Regions from separate parts of the Bacillus sp. DJP31 genome, predicted to be linked through region 3. Evidence: riboswitches for the same ligand, from Rfam matches in the RefSeq annotation. Region 3 holds a riboswitch; each other region holds the start of a gene.
The links. A riboswitch is a leader RNA that binds a small molecule or an ion and turns the genes downstream of it on or off. The one in region 3 is predicted to bind cyclic di-GMP.

Region 1 (3,700 bases), on a different contig from region 3:
TATAAAATTGGCCGAAGTATAAGACTCCTGCTTTAGCTTATCTCTTGATCACATGAAACTAAGTTTTCTATTTAACATCTAAAAAACCACATAATTCTAAGTCATTTCCTAAACGACTAGGATGTCTGCCCATTTTGTTTTCTTTATCCTTAAAACACATTAATGTACTAGTGCTTGTATTTAGTAACTCTAATAATTCTTTTTTTCTACGAACATATTTACTCTTATCGCTACCCCATGCCATTATTATTGTGTCCGTATCTTCTATGGCTTTACGGATGTAAATGTCTGTTTCAATCCTAGTAATATCTTTGTTATTCGATAGTCCCTCCGGATCAGTTGTAATATAAGAAAATAAATTCACTATCATTAAACTTCCATATCCCTTGTCAATCAAGAAATTACTAACCTTCATTACGGAAGTGTCAATCTAATAATTCTCTTGATGGGACATCATTCGTTTCAGCATTGGCTGCGTTTAATATCTCTTTAAATCGGCGCAAATTAATGATTGGCCCCATAAATGTCATGACGACCAACGTTGCTATCGAAAGATCTACCCATCCATTTCCCCAACCCCAGGTGGAGAAGACCAAGTATAAACCAGGCAGTAAAATAAATATCACGCTAAAAGGAAGTAACCCGTCTAACCTCACAGATAAGGCAGCCCAGTTCCGTAATCTTTCTGTCTTTGCAGAATGAAGCATTGAAATCATAGCCAGTAACGTAATTCCGACGGCAACAAACATAATAATTGTTCCTAAGATATGTAAAAATAAAACGATGTTATATATTATAATTCCTCACATCCCTTTGGACTATTTCTTCTAATTTATCATATTTATTGGGAGTAAAGTCCTGATTTTACCAAAAAGTAGTATCCTATCCTTTCACTCGATAATCCGGATTACCCTGCACCCAACCACCGTTTGTATTGACAGAAGAATCACCGTCTCCATCAACCCAAATAGTTGTCCCGTTAGGTAACGTCCGCCAATGTGGTTCTACATGATGTGAATTGGGATTATCAACATGATTTACATTTTCATTAGCAGGTGCTTCAACAGATGGTTGATGAGCTGCAACCTGATGGACATTACTTGATTCCGTGTTACCTTCTGCCATGTTATTTCCACTATCAGCACTTACTCCATCCGTACCATCTACTATATCTATTACTCCAAATGATAGTACGCCTACTGCCCCCGCCATTAAGAGACCCTTAGCTCCACTTTTCAGTCTTTCATTGTCCCCATCGATTACGCCGGTCACAACATTTGCACCGTTTTCAACAATATTAACAACCGTATGTCCTGCTGCTTTTGCCGTATCACCTACTGCTCTGCCAAGATCACCAAGACCTCTATCAAGCTTTTGTTCATCTTGTGTTACGATCGATGTCCCTATATCCCAAACGCCACTTGCTGCTTCACCTAATTTATCTCCGGCAAAATAGGAGGCATTTTTAACACCATCTCCAATTTCTTCAATAAATTTACTCCCTGTAACTTCACCCGTAAATTTAACGGCTCCTCCTACTACTTCCCCTGCAACAGCACCAACAAATGATCCTAACCCTTTTAAAAACCCCATGAAAACACCCCTTAAGTAAAATAAAAAAAGACTAATCCCAATAAAAAGAATTAGTCTTTCAAATGAAAGAATCCTTCGGTAATCCGGCCATCTTAGACGTATTTGCCCTTAGATCCGTGATTTTGCGTCCTCATATTTCTATGAGTTTGCCGTTATCGAGATATTTTACAAACTATATACCTATGACTATATTACCATATGTGGAAAAATATGAAAATACCTAAATAGTGTTACTCAGATTTATTGAATTAACTGGAAGAACATTCGACATGTCTCGACACCATTTTATTATTTATAACTGCCATAATCTATCTATGAATATAGGAGTGAAACAAATGTTGACTCAAGCTGAAGCAAATATGTTGATTTCTTCATTGAAACAACTGCTTACTGATATAAATATAATTAATTTTCCCGAACCAGGGGATAAATTGTTATTAAGTTGTAAGGATGGAAATAATAATACCTATATGATTGATGTAACTCGCGGTAGTATTAAACCCACAAAAAGTACTTTTCAAACCAGACATCGTAAGACTACAGTATTAGTAAGAGTAGATATTGATGGTCCACCACTTGATAACCCTGATGGGGAAGAAGTCCCTTGCCCCCACATCCATATATATCGTGAAGGATTTGAAGATAGGTGGGCTTTTCCTCTAGATGTAAAAATAAAAACAAATACAAAAGATTTGATACAAGTACTCATAGATTTCTTTACATACAATAATATTAGTAATAGACATGAGTTATCATTCAAGGAGGGGATTTATTTGATGGCGTCTAAAGATAATTTAAAAGAGTTATACATTGATTGGCTTAACTCTAAGATTTCATATAAAGATATTGAGTCTGGCACTATTGAAATTACTACTCCCTTCCTTGATCGACATAATGATCGACTACAAATCTATGCAGTTCCTATAGAAAACGGAGAGATAAAATTAACTGATGATGGATTTATTTTGTCAGATTTACAGTTGTCCGGATTTGAATTAGGGAGCTCTAAGAAACGGAAGCAATTATTCAACACCATTATTAATGGATATGGTGTATCATTTAATCCAGAACTCAACGAACTTCAAATCATAACTGACTTAAAAAACTTTCCTAGAAAGAAACATATGTTAATGCAGGCAATGATGACTGTTAACGACATGTTTATGACTTCAAAATCTACTGTATCTAGTCTGTTTGTAGAAGATGTTGGAAACTTCTTGGAAGCGAATGATATTAGATATAATGAAAATATACTACTAGCAGGAAAAAGCGGTTATAATCATAACTTTAACTATTTAATTCCACATTATAAAAAAGCACCTGAACGAGTTATTCATACAATGAATATACCTTCTAAAGGGAATCTCTCAAATGTTATCTTTTCTTGGAGTGATACCCGAGACTTACGAAATAAACTATCTTATAAGTCGGACCTACACATCTTTATTAATGATCAAGAAAGAAGTGTTGATGATAATATATTAAATGCCTTTAAAATTGAAAGTATTAACCCAATCCTTTGGAGTAATCGACAAGCTATGATCGATATATTAAGTGCATAAAAGATAAACCAAATCTATTGAATGATTGGTTTATCTTTTTCAATCTTGTTGTACTGGCCAGTTAATTAATATTACTACAGCCATTCTTTTTGGGGGATTATAAGATGAAACCAGTAGACCCTCTTTCATTCCTACAAATCCCAGCCCAATCTAAACCAAAACCTGGTTCAAAGGCGGATTCACCTTCCTTGACATTATGAGCAATGTATCCCTCTCCTGAATCGAGTGTTAAACCTACACTCCCAAGCTTTCCGGCTCTAGCATTTCCTTTTTTCGCCTTACCGCCATTACTTACCACAAGTTCAACCGCTGCTATAAATGCCTCCAATGTGAGCTGGTTGGGCACTGGAATCTTGGTTGAAGCAAGTGATGTGAACCAGATATCACACTGCTCTCCCTTAAGAAGCAGGATTGTCGTTCTTCCACCGCACTGATTTAGTTTCTCTTTCATTCGAGTAATAATGAGATTCTCTTGTTCCGAGACTAAAATTTCTGACTTTTGTGGCACTGGATACTTTAACGCATTCTTCTTTATTTCCTTGTAG
Region 2 (3,700 bases), on a different contig from region 3:
AGTAATTAATTCTAGAGGGTATTCGAGCTTAACGGTCACATACTGCCCGGAAGTTCTAGAAGAATCCTTCGGTGTAATGACTACTTGCAATTTTGTCGAATCGCCAATTTGAATGTAATCCTTTGCAAATGATGTAATCTCACTATCATTCTTACCTAGACCACCAAGTCTTACAGCTTCTTGTGTGGCAAGGTGTAAATGTGAATAGGAATACAGAACTCTACCAAAATCAATGATCCCTACTAATAACAATAACAATATGGGCAAAACAAGGGCCATTTCTACTAGCGACTGTCCGCTTTCATTTCTTACCATAGAATCCCACCACCATAAACTAAGCTAATTACAGCACCTCCGGCAATAGCTACACCATAAGGATAGGTTGTTTGTAATCCTTCTTTATCTAAAAATAAAGGAACCCTTAATCCAGAACCGAAACTGCTAATAGAGTATATAATTGATTTTATGCGAGATAGTCCTCCTTTTCTGAAAAGCAAGACGACTAACCCGATCAATCCGCCAATGAGTGCCATATAAACCGAAGTTGCTAACACAAACATCGTTCCTTTTAATGCCCCAATGACCGCTAGTAGCTTAACATCGCCTGCTCCAATACCTCCCATGAAATAAGGAATAAGCAATATAGCTAGACCTACTAGAAACCCTGAAAGAGAAAACCACAAACCTGGTAAACCATTAGAAACTAGATGAACGATCAAAGACAATAGTAAAGAAGGAAAAATGACAATATTGTAGATTTTTCTAGACTTCAAATCTGTGAAAACACAGATACTTAAAAGGATAAGCAGCAATATATTAAAACCCATACAATATCCCTACCTTTTTATAACGAATCTTACAAAAATAGCCCCACGTCACAAGAACGTAAGGGCCTATTTGGTTACAATCTATCTATTTTAGGGGAAGAAAGTTTGTAAACTATTTTTTCTAGTGAATGAATAAATTCTATAATAGCTAATTTCTTAGTCAGTATTTGTTGAAGGTAATTATTCTGTATGACGACTGAGAACAGTCGCTTCAACCTTTTCAAAAAGTGTAATCATGTATTCACTTAAGACTGATATGGTGGTGATTACAGCAACTGCAATAATTCCAAGGACTAATCCGTATTCTGTCATTCCTTGTCCTTGTTCGTCTTTAGTAAACTGCTTTATTCTTTCATATAATTTCAATGTATTATGGCGTAGTTCCAGTTGTAGCACCAGTAATTGCAGCTTTTACATTATCAAACATTGTAATGATTTGCGTTCTTAGAAGACCTAAAGTCGTAACAACTGCAACTGCAATAATTCCTAATACTAAACCATACTCAGTCATACCTTGTCCTTGCTCTTCTTTAAGTAAACCTACTAATTTGTTTTTCATCATGATAATCTCTCCCTTAGTTTTGTAGTTTTAGTGTTTGTCCAATTTCCGTTCCTGTTTGTTGGACTGTTCCTGCTGGTAATTCAATGACTGAATTTGCAGCTCTGTAAACTTTACTGACGTTTCTCGGTGACATCGATTCAACAATACCGACTACTTCTAATCGATCATTTACAAACAACACATCAATTGCGTAATTCATGAAGTACGTATGAACCGAGCGGCAGGGTGTAATATGAAGTCCGGTACCTATTGGTAATTTATGAGAGAACATTAACCCTATTAATCTCTTAAAAAAGGTGTCTGCTCTGCCAATCTTATTGGCTAATTCCTGTTCATTACTTAGGTTGACCAACTTCAACTTCCCTTTTCACCTCCTAGATATAAAAATACCCCGCCTTTACCGAAAGGTGGGGTTTGTAAACTTTACAAAACACCCTGATCTTTCGGTAACTGGCTGGCATAGTGTGAAAATCCACACCGTAGCCCCTTTAGCTTTGCGTCACTGACTTTCATCAGCTTTGCCTTTATCGAGATTCAGTGTGTTCGTTTTCCGACTGAACTCTTGCTTTTATAATAAAACTTTTTCACCAAAACAAATATCCGTCATACTTCTTATTTTTAATGTCGATTTTAATGGGCATATTGTCACTGTTTGTTGAAAAATCTTAAAATACGCTGGATATCTTGCTGTATTTTGTAAGTATATAGCAAATACTAGTACTCTATGCCTATATTTGTTTGAATGTTTAAATAATTCTTACTATTTGCTGAAAGTTACTATTTTTTCACGAAATATTTGTAGAATTTTGTATTTTTTTGTAAGATTAACACTACTTTTATCGAAGCTATTTTCTTTTCATCATTCATGGTTATAATAAGTCTGTACAATCGATTGCACATATTATAGCAACCGGTTAGTTACTATCTTTTTTTGCAGGAGAAATGAAATGATTGAACTTATGATTGAAGAAAAAAGAGAAAAAATGATTGTACTCGCAATGGAGCTTGGATTTACTGCAATAGAAACAGTCGTATGTAGTCAAGAACTAGATGAACTTATCAATATCAAGTTATGTAACTCCGAAAACATTCAGCACTAATTCATATGCAGCTCGCAAAGACCATTTCCATTACAATGACATGTCTGTAAACAGACATGTCATTTTTTTTGTATCTAATTGGTTTACTAATTCAGGGACTTTAAGTTCTAGAGCCACCCGAAAACAATAATCTTGAAGGGTTTCAAATTTCGCAAAGAAAAAAACGCCCAATCACGAGGCGTTTACTCTTCTTTTCTATCCACTTTTTCAATCTTCATCTGACCCCATGGTGCAATTCGGATGTGTGCCTCTAGATCTGCCATGTGGTCTTCAAGCTCCTTGCCAGTACCCTCAGGAACATAGTAGCGTTCGATCCCATATTCTATATACATTTCTTTCGGATCAATTTCGTACATGTATTTCCCTTTAAAAACTACCTGATCTGTATCGACGACTGGATTCGTAGGACTAACTGAAACGACTTCGTGATAGTCCCCCTCTTTTCCAAGTACTACATAAACAGAATCTCCATACTGTGGCAATTCAGATTCTGTCCATAAGTATTTGGGCACTGAAGAAATACTGTATTGTAAAATGACATAATCACCATAAAAGATGTCTCTTGGATCAAAGGGCTCTGTTTTCAGTTTGATTTGCTCTCCAAATGCATCAATTGCATAAAAGGATGCAGTCATTACGACTAAAAACAATGCTTGTAAAAGAATGACCATATAAAATAATAACCGCTTAGTCATTTTTCGCCACTCCCTTCACAAGCTTTCTCCTACTTTTCTCAAGAAACCAGCTTAGTACAAATAATACTATTCCACCAATTAAGAAAAACATTGATTTTGGCATAAAGTCCCATGCTAGTTGAATATAGCCGACAAATGCACTTATTAAAAACAATGCTGTGCCTAAGCTTGCCTTATCTGTTAGATGTTCACGATACCCGATGAGCAATAGACTAATCGAGTAAACAAACAGTAAGAGTAAATAAAGAAAATCGACCATAACCCCTACATAAAACACTGGTAAAAATAAAACTCCGTCTGCTACATCAAATGTCCCTCTTTTTCGAATGACGAATAGTACTAGTAGAACAGCAACTATGAATGGATAGATTGTTAGCCCATTCGTATAAGCTTCTTCCCCATAACTGATAAACGACTCGATCCAAAACACATTAAAGATGGTGACCACAACCGCACCAATGAGCATGGTTAACTGAATGATACGTTTGATTTTCACTTTCTTTATGAAGTCACTAA
Region 3 (3,700 bases):
TGAAATTATTATGGGATTTCGACGGTACAATATTTGACACCTACCCAGCGTACACAAAGATTTTTCAAGAGGTTCTCGGTGAAGACGTTTCATCTAAAGAGATATTTAGCATGCTTAAACTATCATTTACATACGCGATTCAGCATTTTCAACTTTCCCAAGAGCAGGAACAAGAAATTAGAGATAAAAGTGATGAAATTAGACCAGTTACCCTACTACCCTTTCCATTTGTTGAGGGTGTCTTAAAAGCTAGTGATACAAACGTTATTATGACTCATAAGAAACGTAAGGAAGTAGAGGAAATACTAACTATTCATGGGTTTGATCATCATTTTGCTGAAATAGTAGCTGGAGACGATGGGTACCCTAGAAAGCCAGATGCCACATCCTATCGTTATTTACATGATAAATACAATCTCGATCTGGCTATCGGAGATCGAGAGCTAGACATTATTCCTGCAAAGGAAATAGGAATGAAAACATGTTTGTTTCAAAATAAGTCGGCTAAAGCAGATTTCTATTTGGATGATTATAAAGCTTTTTTTAGTGTAGTTGTTTTTTAAAAATGTACTCCTCATATATTTCCATTAGCATCTAAAAAACTAATGGAAACTTGTAAGGGGTGAACTAATTGGATAAACGTACAAAAAAGAATGATCCACAGCAAAAAAAAGATTTGACTCTAGTACTGTTAATTCTGAATTCTCTCATGAATTAGTTGTGCCAACACAAATATGATTCACAAAGACAAAGCAAAGAAAGAAAAAAAGGCGAAAAACAACGGTGAATACAAAGGATAAGTAAAAGATATATAGACAAGTGTCAAATTCAATTTGGCACTTGCATATATTAGCTATAAGGAATATAATATTTACAAAAAGTAGGTCTATTGTCATTAATTAGAATTTGAGAAATACTAGATTAGTAGGTCTAAAAAATCATATACAATGAAAAGGCAAAGCTATGGAAACATAGTGACGCAAAGCTATAGGGACTAAGGTTATTACTAAGTTAGCCAGCTACCGTTTCAAGAGACATCTTGGAAAACGGGATGTTTTTTTATTGTGAATTTCGAGGGGATATAAGTGAATAGTCCGTCAACTGTAAAAGGGTCAAATGAGGTTCTGTTACAAGCACAAAATATAGTGTTCGAGTTGATAATAAACAATGCTCCTAACAATATTATCTTTAGTAAAATTTCCGAGAGCTTGGACAAGCTATGTCCTGGTGTTCAAACAGTTGTTCATGAAGAAGACGAGCATTTAGGAATCATAGAAACCGAGTTAGGAAGTTGGTCCATACCGATACAATCTGCATCCGGTAAAATGATTGGTTACATCACTTTCTATCATGTACGAAAAGGATTCCCCGATCCATACGAATTTGAGTTCATAAAGGCTTTCGCTAATATAGCAAGTATGGCTGTTGAAAAAAGAAGATTGGAACAAAAATATTTAAAAAGTGAAGAGCTCAGTAGATTAGTTGCCAACAATATATCTGATCTTGTAAATGTCATTGATTTAAACGGGGAAATTGTCTATGCATCACCCTCTCATTTAACGATCCTAGGATTAGTAACAGAAGAGATAGTAGGGAAAGATGCTAGTAATTACTTACATCCAGAAGACCAAATCGGCATTTCGCAATATATGAGTGAAATTATTTTACATAAGACAGCAATGGTTACAGAATGCCGAATTAGAAAGTCAGATGGAGAATACATTGTTGTAGAATCAAGGGGTGTCCCTGTCTCAACTCAAGAAGGTACTATCGAGAAAATTGTCATTGTTTCTCGTGATATCACGTCAAGAAAGCATGCGGAAGAAACGATTCGTTTTATGGCCTATCATGACTCCTTAACAAGTCTTCCTAACCGAAGAAAATTCAAAGAGAAGTTAGAGAAAATGCTAGTATCTGCGAAGAAAAGAAATGATTCATTCTGCCTTTTATTTATTGATTTGGATAACTTTAAAACGATAAATGATACGTACGGTCATGAAGCAGGTGATCACGTTCTCATAAAAGTGGCAAACCGACTTAGGAAAGGGTTAACAGAGAATCAATTTATTTCTAGATGGGGTGGAGATGAATTCGCTATTTTAGTTAACTCCTGTGATCACTCAAAAGCATATAGATTAGCAGAGGAATTACTAAATGTCATGGATAAGCCTTTTGTGTTAGAATGTTGTGAGGTAAGGATTACTCCTTCGATTGGGGTTAGTACGTATCCAAGAGATGGGGAAGATTTGAAGTCTCTTATCGATAAAGCTGATAAAGCAATGTACCGAGTGAAGGATTCAGGGAAAAATAATGTAACCACTTATTCAATTTAGACCACTTCTAATTCTAATGACGTGGTTATTTTTTTATGAAATAGTCGAGGGTAGTTTCAAGGAGGTATGAAATGCGCTTTTATATAGCTTCAGGATTTGAGAATAAAGAACTTGTGAGAAAGGTGTCTACTACTCTTGTCAAGAAAGGATTCACTCATACATATGATTGGACAAGGAATGATCGAGCAGACTCATTTCAGAAGCTTCACTCCATTGGAGAAGCAGAAAAAGAAGGTGTTAAAACTGCTGATATTTTAGTTGCCCTTTTACCAGGTGGGAAAGGTACACATATTGAGATTGGTATGGCCATCGGATATTACAAATCCGTTTATATTTACTGCGCAGATCCTATTGAAGAACCATCCCTATCATGTACGTTTTACCATATTGATGGTGTTAGATTAATTCATGGACCGATTTCTGAATTAATAGAGGTCATATTCCGTGATTTTCAGGAAGTGATTAGATGACTAGAAGTGGAATGCTTCACCACATAGAACTATATGTATCCGATTTAAAGAATAGCTTAGCCTTTTGGGACTGGTTTCTAAGAGAATTAGGATATGAAGTATATCAGAAGTGGGAGGCTGGACAAAGCTACAAAATTGAAGAAACTTACCTCGTCTTTGTTCAAACAAAGGAGAAATACTTACACATACCTTATCATCGTAGTGGGGTAGGTTTAAATCATCTTGCCTTTCATGCAGAATCCCGTGAGCAAGTTGATCGGATTGCACAAGCTGTCAAGGAACAAGGACTCAACATGCTATATGATGACAGATATCCATACGCAGGTGGAGAAAATTATTATGCCTTGTTTTTCGAGGATCCAGATCGCATTAAGGTTGAACTCGTTGCACCGGCAGAAGACTTAGAGTTATCGTGACGAAAGGGAATGAACCATGAACTAATCATTCGAAAAGCAGAGGAAAAAGACATAAAGGACATAGCAAAAGTCCATGTAGACAGCTGGCATTCAACGTATAAAGGAAATCATTGCCAAAACAAGATAAGATTTAAATCTACTAAAAAATCATACGAAAACCCTACCGTCATATAAATATAAACGGTAGGTTTTTTTGTAGTAGCTTTTTAGAAGTATTTACTTGAATTTTCTGATAAATATTGTATAGTGAAGATATACATACCAACTGGTTAGTAGGTAGAGGGTGGGTGAATCATCTTGAATTTTTCGTATTCGGATAAAGTTAAGCAGCTTCAAGGAAAGCTGACAACCTTTATGGAAAAGAACGTATATCCAAATGAATTGATTTATGAGGAGCAGTTGAATCTTCAACCTACAAGATGGGCGAATGTTCCGCCAATCATGGAAAGTATGAAGGATAAAGCGAAGCAAGAAGGTCTTT
Region 4 (3,700 bases), on a different contig from region 3:
TTTTTTTTTGAGTGATCCTCCTTTAAATAAAGGTTGAAAATCTAATTTTTCTCTTTTTCTGCGTTTCTTGTTGCTTCTCATAAAGATGGGCAATATGCTCGACTTTAACTACTTCAGCTTGCCTTAACTTTAAGTGTGTAATATCTTTCTGACAAGATGGACAAATCCATTGTCCCGACTCACAACTACTATAAGATGGTCTGATACATCGATCACATGTTTTTTTGTACATATCTATATCTCTCCTCCAAAAAACATCATTAAAAAGTAGGACTCTATTAGGTAATTCTGGATTGATTGACAGAATACAAGCTTAGTAATAAATATGTGGAATATAATTAGATATGTATAAGCTGGTCTTTATTTTTAGATGCGGAAAGTAAATCGGAAAGTTCAAGTATATCCAACTACCAAAAATATACCTTTATAAAGAACAATGAACTCTGATTTTACTTTCGAATGACTAGATAACAAATAAAAAACCTAGTCGGAATGGAAACTTCCAAAGACTAGCTCCGCGTCAAGTTAACATTCTTATCTCATCTTAATATATCAATTAGTTTTCTTAGTTTCTCTTTGTCAATCTTTGCTCTACTCATTTCTAAAGCTAGTTCAATTACTTCTTTATCTAGGTAGAGTAGTTCATCTTGCATATAAACATCCTTGGAAATTAATGAGTGAACATCCACCCCAAGAGCATTTGCGAGTTTCTCAAGCACTTCTATACTTGGATTTTTTTGCTTACCGCTTTCTATAAAGCTTAAATAGGATTTTGATACACCTGAGATTTTAGAAAGCTCAGTTAAGGAAATGCCTCTTCGTATTCGTAAATCTTTAATTTTCTTTCCATCCATGTTTGGTTCTCCTTTTCCTGCTTAAAAGATAATTCCCCCTTACCAAACTATCTAGCCAAGATTAATTCCGGGCAACTATAAATATGAAGCTTTTGTTCAAATCATGGAACAATAGATTCAACTGAATTTTTTAGTTCTTTATTAAGAACGCGCACTAGTTTTAGTATACTTCACTGAAAGAAGAAAAGTAAAGTAGTTAAAAAGTTTCATATAAGCGCTCTATTTCAATCTGTAGACATAGTCTTACAGATTGTTACATTTCTCGACTATTCCTTTGCTCTTTTCTAGACGCCGGCTTCTTGTCTTTACATTAAATGGGCTATTATATTTCAAGAATATCTTACTAAAACTCATGCTCTTTAACCTTTCTCACAATATATACATTCAAATGTAAACGTTTTATTACAAATATATTTCATTTTTCTCATCGACAAACTATAACAACTTTTTCCAATATATTTACATATAATTGTGAATATTGGTTCATACAAAAATCAGTAAAGGGCAAATCTATTCGAAAGATAGGGGCGCAAAGTCACGGGTCTAAAGTCAGCATGTATCTTGACTATGACGGCTGGTCTGCCTGAAATACTAGAAGTATTTTGGGAGGTAATTATGAGAAATGTTAACCAAAAGCAATCAGACTACATTAACCTAGAGGAATTGGATCAAGAATGGGTGGAACTTATTTCAGAAGCAATAAGTATGGGTTTAACGAAGGATGAAATTCGAAATTTTTTATTGAACAACGGAAGAATCATGAATCTTGGGCAGCTTGCTAGAACAGTCTAATCCAATAAACAAGAAAATGAACTTTATACATCTCATACATTGTGACACCATTCCTGATCGCTACTGAGCTTTCAGGTTTTTATTTTCTACTCTTTTCTATATCACCACTATATTTCAATTTTAGAAGCTGTTTTGATAAACTTTGTTCCTTCATGCGCCAAACGTTATGTCTCAACTGTTTCGCTGCTCTAAGCAGATGCCTTAGCATATGTGTTCCAATCATCTTATACCAACGGATTACTTTCAAAAACTCCTATCTAAAAGTAATAATCTTTTAAAATAGAGCCTTTAGAAAAGAGCCATTAAGAAAAGCGCAAGCGCCCCGTTTAGACCAGGCATAGCAAATGTTCCTAAAAGAAAAAAAGGTGGTCTTCTCTTTTATTCTTTTAGAGGGTGTTCAAAAAGTCCGGCAAAAATAGCTTCAAATTTCTTCGTCAGCTCGTCTCTCCGCTCCTCACGTATACAAAACATACGCGCAGGTAGCTCAAGACTTCGCTTCCTCGAACTTCTTTGCTCTTTTTGTCCTCCTTTTTGAACAGACTCTTTTAGGGTTATTTGACCTAGAGCATCTGGGCGCTGGAGCTAGACCAATACCCTGAGTAAAAAAAAATTATACTTTCTTATCTTTTTAAAAAAACAAGTCAATAGACTTGCTTTTCCTTACTCATACCACTCTATTGATTCTTCAATATAATCCTTCTTGTAACCTAATCTTTCATATAAGCCTAGGCCTTCTTTGCTTGATTGTAAGACTGCTACATGATAACCATTGGAGATTGCTTCTGCATGGGCTCTCTCCATTAGTTCGGTTGCATATCCTTTTCCTCTAGCAATTTCAGTAGTTCCCACCCAGTAAATTCCGGCAACTCCCTCTGCGAGGAGCAATGAAATGACTGCAACTGCTACACCGTTTTCATAACCAATATAATGTTGATAAGCATAGTTTTCTTCAACATTTACCTGTTTAAATGAATCTTTATACTCCTCAAGTTCGAAAACCTGACAGATTATTTGCACCCACATGTTCTGGCTGTCTTCATCTTCTACCTTCTTGACATTTAGTTTAGATGTCTTTACAGGGATATTTCTAGTTTCTAGTTTTAACGACATCCCAACTAAATCATCAGCATGAACAAAGCCTTTCTGGAGAAGCTGTTGCTTTAGATTATTAGGTTTTGAAAAATCATGAACTAAACAACATATAGCTTCAATCTTTCCCTCGAATTGATCTTTTACCTCTTGTATCTTTTTCATAACAGTTGAAACGTCTGTATCAAAATCGAAAATAAGTACATTTTGAAAAGTAGAAACAAACCACTGCAATCCGATTTCAACTCTTGAAATATCTACTGCTCTATCTCGAAAGCTCTTTAAAAATACCGTTCGGTTTAACAAATTAGCTTCAATGATTTCCTTATGATTATCAGTATCTAAAATTGCTGTCATATCGTTTCTCCTAGTTTAGAAAAGAAATGCGGATATTCTCCAAAAGGTAGTCGTATTAGGGACATTTGATTAACCTTTTAGCCTATTATTATAACCTACATTATTCATAACCTAACAAAAAAAGCAAGAAAGCCCTATCCATTAAAGGTTTTCCCGCTTCTTATTTTCACTTTCAAAATTCATAATAAATGTTAAACATTTTTATTGGCTGCATTCGATGCATTTTTCCCTTCAATTTGCGCAATTGTCCTCATTATTGTAAAACAGGAATAGCCTAGAAGAAGAAGTCCTGGAATAATAAAAATAAATGCTCCATTGTTAGAATTAATGATACTCAAAAAATAACCTGCCCTCGGAATTGTAAATCCAGTGTATTGGGCCACAACATTTTGAGAAAGTACAGGGTTTGGATCTTCCCCATCGTTGTTATCTCCCTTAGTTCTGTAAATAACTTGATCACTGTTGGAATTTACTACATCTACGATTCTATGGGTAATTAAAATATTTTCATCTTGTTTAACGTTATAACATCGCCTTTTTGGAAGCGTGTCATATCTTCATCCACTTTTACAGCGATGATAGATCCTGTCTGTATTCCTGGTTCCATC

Region 1: it holds a riboswitch for cyclic di-GMP, as region 3 does, so the genes downstream of both, ACOI1C_RS19435 (hypothetical protein) here and ACOI1C_RS09595 (diguanylate cyclase domain-containing protein) in region 3, are expected to answer to the same signal.
Region 2: it holds a riboswitch for cyclic di-GMP, as region 3 does, so the genes downstream of both, ACOI1C_RS07630 (DUF192 domain-containing protein) here and ACOI1C_RS09595 (diguanylate cyclase domain-containing protein) in region 3, are expected to answer to the same signal.
Region 4: it holds a riboswitch for cyclic di-GMP, as region 3 does, so the genes downstream of both, ACOI1C_RS10280 (anti-repressor SinI family protein) here and ACOI1C_RS09595 (diguanylate cyclase domain-containing protein) in region 3, are expected to answer to the same signal.

The regions. Positions count from the first base shown of each region.
Region 1 covers NZ_JBMERO010000031.1:9,592-13,291, forward strand. Annotated here, with positions in the region: gene ACOI1C_RS19425 (DUF1643 domain-containing protein) at 68-415, opposite strand; gene ACOI1C_RS19430 (DUF2269 family protein) at 426-800, opposite strand; gene ACOI1C_RS19435 (hypothetical protein) at 883-1,593, opposite strand; cyclic di-GMP riboswitch class I at 1,668-1,754, opposite strand; gene ACOI1C_RS19440 (DUF6978 family protein) at 1,929-3,155, shown strand; gene ACOI1C_RS19445 (nucleotide pyrophosphohydrolase) at 3,253-3,700, opposite strand, start outside.
Region 2 covers NZ_JBMERO010000006.1:37,907-41,606, reverse strand. Annotated here, with positions in the region: gene ACOI1C_RS07650 (TadE/TadG family type IV pilus assembly protein) at 1-315, opposite strand, end outside; gene ACOI1C_RS07645 (A24 family peptidase) at 309-827, opposite strand; gene ACOI1C_RS07640 (Flp family type IVb pilin) at 1,008-1,193, opposite strand; gene ACOI1C_RS07635 (Flp family type IVb pilin) at 1,198-1,386, opposite strand; gene ACOI1C_RS07630 (DUF192 domain-containing protein) at 1,403-1,747, opposite strand; cyclic di-GMP riboswitch class I at 1,832-1,922, opposite strand; gene ACOI1C_RS07625 (Spo0E family sporulation regulatory protein-aspartic acid phosphatase) at 2,337-2,489, shown strand; gene ACOI1C_RS07620 (GDYXXLXY domain-containing protein) at 2,672-3,184, opposite strand; gene ACOI1C_RS07615 (DUF2157 domain-containing protein) at 3,177-3,700, opposite strand, start outside.
Region 3 covers NZ_JBMERO010000008.1:66,421-70,120, reverse strand. Annotated here, with positions in the region: gene ACOI1C_RS09600 (HAD-IA family hydrolase) at 1-563, shown strand, start outside; gene ACOI1C_RS09605 (NAD(P)-dependent oxidoreductase) at 1-3, shown strand, start outside; cyclic di-GMP riboswitch class I at 945-1,027, shown strand; gene ACOI1C_RS09595 (diguanylate cyclase domain-containing protein) at 1,086-2,333, shown strand; gene ACOI1C_RS09590 (nucleoside 2-deoxyribosyltransferase) at 2,405-2,803, shown strand; gene ACOI1C_RS09585 (VOC family protein) at 2,800-3,219, shown strand; gene ACOI1C_RS09580 (acyl-CoA dehydrogenase family protein) at 3,517-3,700, shown strand, end outside.
Region 4 covers NZ_JBMERO010000009.1:39,871-43,570, forward strand. Annotated here, with positions in the region: gene ACOI1C_RS10270 (hypothetical protein) at 23-232, opposite strand; gene ACOI1C_RS10275 (helix-turn-helix domain-containing protein) at 540-854, opposite strand; cyclic di-GMP riboswitch class I at 1,348-1,441, shown strand; gene ACOI1C_RS10280 (anti-repressor SinI family protein) at 1,470-1,646, shown strand; gene ACOI1C_RS10285 (hypothetical protein) at 1,726-1,893, opposite strand; gene ACOI1C_RS10290 (GNAT family N-acetyltransferase) at 2,307-3,092, opposite strand; gene ACOI1C_RS10295 (signal peptidase I) at 3,284-3,595, opposite strand; gene ACOI1C_RS10300 (hypothetical protein) at 3,589-3,700, opposite strand, start outside.